DNA from 2 places in the Pantoea sp. SGAir0418 genome. Region 2 is predicted to be linked to the other one. Evidence: predicted binding sites of a transcription regulator. Region 2 holds the regulator's gene; the other holds the start of a gene.
What was found. The regulator PurR, encoded in region 2, represses purine synthesis genes. The targets are predictions, from matches to a motif close to CANGCAAACGTTTGCNTG.

Region 1 (3,132 bases), 890 kb from region 2:
GGAAGTGGGGCTGGGCGGCCGGCTGGATGCGACAAACATTGTCGACGCCGACGTGGCGGTGATCACCAGCATTGCGCTGGACCACACCGACTGGCTGGGGCCGGATCGCGCCAGCATCGGCCGCGAGAAGGCCGGCGTATTCCGCGGCGGTAAACCGGCGGTGGTCGGCGAGGCCGATATGCCTGACACCATTGCCCAGGTGGCCGCGGAGAAGGGTGCGCAGCTGTTACAAATTAACCGCGACTGGCAGTGGCAGCGCGAGGGCGACAGCTGGACGCTGCAGGATGCCCGGGGTGAACTGCGCGATCTGCCGCTGCCCCAGGTGCCGCTCCCTAACGCGGCCACCGCCATTGCGGCGCTGCGCGCTTCCGGCCTGACGGTGAGCGAGGCGCTGATTCGTCAGCATCTGCCGCTGGCGATTCTGCCGGGACGTTTCCAGACGGTCAGCACCGCGCCGCGCGTGATCCTTGATGTGGCACACAATCCGCATGCGGCTTATTATCTGGCTTCACGTCTCGCTGAGCTGCCGGCACACGGCACAGTGCATGCGGTGGTTGGCATGCTGCACGACAAGGATATCGCCGGGACGCTGGCCGCGCTGGCACCGCAGGTCAACCGCTGGTACTGCGCGCCGCTCGACGGCCCGCGCGGGGCGTCCGCTGATGAGCTGATGGCGCATCTGCAGGGCGGCAGCGCCTGGCAGAGCGTTGAAGCCGCGTGGCAGGCGGCGCGGCAGCAGGCTCAGCCCGACGATGTGATTCTGGTGTGCGGCTCGTTCCACACCGTAGCGCAGGTGATGCAATCGATGGCAGCGGAGAACGGCAGTGGCAAGTAAGTTTCAGAATCGTTTAGTGGGTACGGTGATTCTGGTGGCGATTGGCGTCATCGTGTTACCGGGTCTGCTGGACGGTAAGAAAAAGCATTATAAAGAGGAGTTCGCGGCGATTCCGCTGGTGCCAAAGCCTGACGATCAGCAGGACAGCGAAATGGTGCCGCCGGTGACGCAGCCGCTGCCGTCGCAGCCGCCAGAAGGTGCGAGCGCGGCGCAGCAGGCGCCCGCCAGCAGCGCAACGCAAAACAGTGCCGCCAGCGGCAGCACGCAGCCAGCGCAAAACAGCCAGCCCAGCGTCGTGACGCCGCCGCCGGTGCACCAGCAGCAGAAACCGGCAGAGCAGGTGAAGCCGAAGCCGGTCGAGCAGCCGAAGCCTAAACCGGTGGAGCAGCCGAAACCGAAGCCGGCAGAACAACCGAAAGCGACAGAACAGCCAAAAACTTCAGAGCAGCCTAAAGCGGCGGAAACGCCGAAGCAGAGCGAGCCGGCCGCGCCAGCAGGACAGGCGTATGTGGTGCAGCTCGGCGCGCTGAAGAACGCCGCCAAAGTGAATGAGATCGTGGCGCAGCTGCGGCTCTCCGGCTATCGTGCCTTTACCGTGCCGTCGACGCCGGTGCAGGGGCAGATCACCCGCATTTACGTCGGGCCGGATGCGTCCAAAGCGAAACTGCAGGGCGCACTCGGCGAGCTGAAAGGCATCTCCGGCCTCGGCGGCGTTGTGAAGCCGTACAGCACACGCTGATCAACTGATAAGCCGCGCCGATAGCAGAAACAGGCGCGGCTTTTGGCGTGTTTTTTAGCGAAGCGTTACTGAAAATTTATGGAATATCAGCAGGTTAAATGGCTGACATCAACAAGGGCGAGGAAAGTTTTTTTCATCGCCCTTTTTCTCGGGACAGAACCGGAAAACCCTACGCAAACGTTTTCTTTTTCTGTTAGAATGCGCCCCGAACTGGATGCAGGGGTGCAAATGCACTGTACTGGAAGCGTTCATGATCTGGATTGATTACGTCATTATTGCGGTAGTTGGTTTTTCGGCTCTGGTCAGCCTGATTCGCGGGTTTGTCCGGGAAGCCTTATCTCTTGTTACCTGGGGATGCGCGTTTTTTGTCGCCAGTCATTACTACGCCTACCTTGCAGTCTGGTTTACAGGTTTTGACGACGAACTGGTTCGCAACGGCATCGCCATCGCGGTGTTATTCGTTGCCACCCTGATTGTGGGTGCCATCGTGAACTATGTGATCGGCTCGCTGGTTGAGAAAACCGGCTTGTCGGGAACCGACAGGGTGTTGGGGGTCTGTTTCGGGGCGTTGCGTGGCGTGCTGATTGTATCCGCCATTCTCTTCTTCCTTGATACATTCACCGGCTTTTCAAAAAGTCCGGACTGGCAACAGTCTCAACTCATTCCCCAGTTCAGTTACATCATCAGGTGGTTTTTCGATTACCTGAAAAGCACGTCGAGTTTTTTACCCCGGTAACACCGGGAGTGCGGCTAATGAGGAAATGACAACATGTGCGGTATTGTTGGTATCACCGGTTTTATGCCAGTAAACCAGTCGATCTATGACGCGTTAACGGTGCTGCAGCACCGCGGGCAGGATGCCGCCGGCATTTGTACCATCGATGCGCTGAACTGCTTCCGTCTGCGTAAGGCCAATGGCCTGGTCAGCGACGTGTTTGAAGCGCGCCACATGCAGCGTTTGCAGGGAAATATGGGTATCGGCCACGTGCGTTATCCGACTGCCGGCAGCTCCAGCGCCTCTGAAGCGCAGCCCTTCTACGTGAACTCGCCGTACGGCATCACGCTGGCTCACAACGGTAACCTGACCAACGCCCATGAACTGCGCAAGCAGCTGTTCGAAGTTGGTCGCCGTCATGTGAATACCACCTCAGATTCCGAAATCCTGCTGAACATCTTTGCTCAGGAGCTGGATCGTTTTCAGCACTATCCGCTGGAAGCTGACAACATTTTTGCTGCCGTGGCGGCGGTGCATCAGCAGGTGCGCGGTGCTTACGCCGTGGTGGCGATGATTATCGGTCACGGCATGGTTGCGTTCCGCGATCCTAACGGTATCCGTCCGCTGGTACTGGGCAAGCGTGAGCTGGCCGATGGCCGCACCGAATACATGGTGGCCTCAGAGAGCGTGGCGCTGGATACGCTGGGCTTCGAGTTTATTCGTGACGTTGCGCCAGGCGAAGCGGTGTACATCACCGAGCAGGGTCAGCTCTCGACGCGCCAGTGCGCAGAGAACCCGAAAAGCAATCCGTGCCTGTTCGAATACGTTTACTTTGCGCGTCCG
Region 2 (3,132 bases):
AAAGACCTTACCTTTTGCAAAAAAAGTGGATTAGAATTGCCCCGGTGCTGATCGTCGATCAGATTTTTCTAACTTTACCGCGGTCTGGCTTCCTGCCGACGGCTTAACCTGTAACCGGACTATGCGTTTACTGATTACGCTTTTCATACTGGCTTTTGCCCAACTGTTCTTTAATGTGGCGGCGGCTTCTCCGCATGCGCCGGTTAATGCCAGTTTGCAGAAAGCGGAGAAAAAGAACGCGCGTGAAGATGAGCGTCGCAAACGACGCCCGGTGAAAACCACCAGCAAAAAGTCACGCCTGACGTCAGTACAGAAGTTCAGGCTGAAAAAACAGCAGAAAAGCGAAACGGTACTTCAGCACACCACGCAGCGCAAATCCTCACTTAAGCTCAGTGCGAAAAAATATGGTCATCAGCGGCTGGCGAAAAAATCGCGTGACGTTGCCGTTGATGATGAAGTGCAGCAGCTGAGCGGCATTAAAATGAGCAAGGCCCACCGCCTGCGCTATCAAAAAGCACGTGAAACCGCGATGACGAAACTGATGGGCCAGCTGGGTAAACCGTATCAGTGGGGAGGCACCTCACCGCACACCGGTTTCGACTGCAGTGGTTTAGTGTGGTACGCCTACAAAGATCTGGTGAAGTTTAAATTTCCCCGTACCGCTAATGAGATGTATCACCTGCGCGACGCCGCGCCGATCAAGCGCGAGATGCTGGAGAAAGGCGATCTGGTGTTCTTCCGCATCAACAACCGCGGCACCGCCGACCATGTCGGGGTTTATCTGGGCAATGGTAAATTCATTCAGTCTCCGCGCACCGGTAAGGACATTCAGATTAGCGCGCTGGGCGAGGATTACTGGCAGAAGCATTACGTTGGCGCGCGCCGTATGATGACGCCGAAAACCGTGCGCTAACCTCAGCGTTGCGCAACAAAAAAGCCGGTGGCTGTTCAGCAGCACCGGCTTTTTTATTAATGCAGAATGGCGGTAAAGCTAAAGGCAATAATCATCAGCAGAGCAGCGGCGGTGGTGGTCAATGCCAGTTTTAAATCGGTACTCATCACAACTCCTTAGTCACACAGTTTGCATGGTTAAATAATTTTCGCACAGTGATGGGCAAAAATCTCGTGTTATCCGCCCCGGCTTGCTAGAATCGCCGCCTTTCGTTGCGCAACAGATTTAGCGCATGCTGCATTGACAGCCTGCTGAAGGATGTTTCCCTGCCCGATTAAGCAGATTAGCCCTGATATTCAGGGCGCAAAACCATTAGCAGACGCAAACGTTTAACAATATACTTATCAGTAAGTTGCGATAAGCCCAGGAGTACCATTTTCATGGCAACCATTAAAGATGTGGCGAAACGCGCCGGGGTCTCAACCACCACGGTTTCGCATGTCATCAACAAAACGCGTTTTGTCGCGGAAGAGACGCGTAACGCCGTATGGGAAGCGATTAAAGCGCTGCACTACTCACCGAGCGCGGTGGCCCGCAGCCTGAAGGTGAATCACACCAAGACGCTGGGCCTGCTGGCGACCTCCAGCGAAGCGCCCTACTTCGCCGAAATTATTGAAGCCGTGGAGAATCACTGCTTTGAGCGTGGTTACACGCTGATTCTCGGCAACGCGCATAACGATCTGCAAAAACAGCGCGCTTATCTTTCGATGATGGCGCAAAAGCGCGTCGATGGCCTGCTGGTCATGTGCTCCGAATATCCCGACGATCTGCTGCAGATGCTGGAAGAGAACCGCAATATCCCGATGGTGGTCATGGACTGGGGCGAATCGCGCGGGGACTTTACCGATACCGTGCAGGACAATGCGTTCCACGGCGGTTACCTCGCCGGGCGTTACCTGATTGAGCGCGGCCATCGCGACATCGGTGCCATCCCCGGCCAGATGGAGCGCAACACCGGTGGTGGCCGTCATGCGGGTTTTCTGCAGGCGATGCAGGAAGCGGGCATCAGCGTCCGTCCCGAGTGGATTGTGCAGGGTGACTTCGAACCGGAGTCAGGTTATCAGGCAATGCAGCAGATCCTGAACCAGAAACAGCGCCCGACGGCGGTGTTCTGCGGCGGCGATATCATGGCGATGGGCGCGATTTGCGCGGCCGACGAGATGGGACTGCGCGTGCCGCAGGATATTTCGGTAATTGGCTATGACAATGTGCGCAACGCGCGCTACTTCACCCCGGCGCTGACAACCGTGCACCAGCCGAAAGCGCAGCTGGGGGAAAAGGCACTGGAGATGCTGCTGGACCGCATCACCAGCAAACGCGAAGAGCCGCAGACCATTGAAGTGCAGCCCACGCTGATTGAGCGCCGCTCCGTGGCCGATGGCCCGTTCCGCGATTACCGCCGTTAAGCCGCCTTCTCGCTGAGCCACTCGTGGTTCAGCGTCTCCGCATCGCCCAGATATTCCAGTAACCACGCCAGCGCCGGTGACGCGCGCTGCTCAGACCAACTGACGCAACACGGGCTGTCCGGAAACGGCTGCGGCAACGCCAGCTCCACCAGCGCGCCGCTGTCCAGCAGCGGGCGCGCCAGGTGGCCCGGCACCATGCCCACGCACAATCCGGCCTGCAGGCAATCCAGCCCGGTTTCCCACTCCGGCACCACCAGCCGCCGCTGGTTATCCAGCGTCCACGTCATGCGGCGCGGCAGCGCGCGCGACGTATCTTCCAGCACCAGCGACGGCCAGGCGCGCAGGGTTTCGTCATCCAGCTGCGGACTGTGGGCCAGCGCATGCTGCGGACTCACCACGCAGCGCCAGTTGAGCGCGCCCATATCCTGAAAGGCGAAGCGGCCGCCGACCGGAATGGCCTGGGTGGCGCCAATCGCCACATCGACACGACCATCAGCCAGCGCGTCCCACACGCCGTTAAATACTTCGTAGCTGATGATCAGCTCCATATCGGGGAAATGGCGGTAAAAATCCTTTACCAGCTGGCGGGTACGCTGCGGTTTGACGATGCAATCTACCGCGATGCTGAGCTGACCGCGCCAGCCGTTAGCCAGCTGCTGACATTGACGGCGCGTGGCCAGCATTTTTTTGATAACAGAACGCCCTTCACGCACAAAATGCTCGCCTGCTGCCGTCAGCACCACTTCGCGATGCTGCCGCTCAAACAGCGGTACC

Region 1: cvpA (colicin V production protein) is a predicted target of PurR. The motif match lies at 1,745-1,762, and genes of this name have one in related genera.

The regions. Positions count from the first base shown of each region.
Region 1 covers NZ_CP027911.1:1,357,286-1,360,417, forward strand. The annotation lists gene folC (bifunctional tetrahydrofolate synthase/dihydrofolate synthase) at 1-835, shown strand, start outside; gene dedD (cell division protein DedD) at 825-1,574, shown strand; gene cvpA (colicin V production protein) at 1,825-2,310, shown strand; gene purF (amidophosphoribosyltransferase) at 2,344-3,132, shown strand, end outside.
Region 2 covers NZ_CP027911.1:2,250,823-2,253,954, forward strand. The annotation lists gene C1N84_RS10345 (C40 family peptidase) at 122-913, shown strand; gene C1N84_RS10350 (cytochrome bd-I oxidase subunit CydH) at 970-1,059, opposite strand; gene purR (HTH-type transcriptional repressor PurR) at 1,333-2,358, shown strand; gene punR (DNA-binding transcriptional activator PunR) at 2,355-3,132, opposite strand, start outside.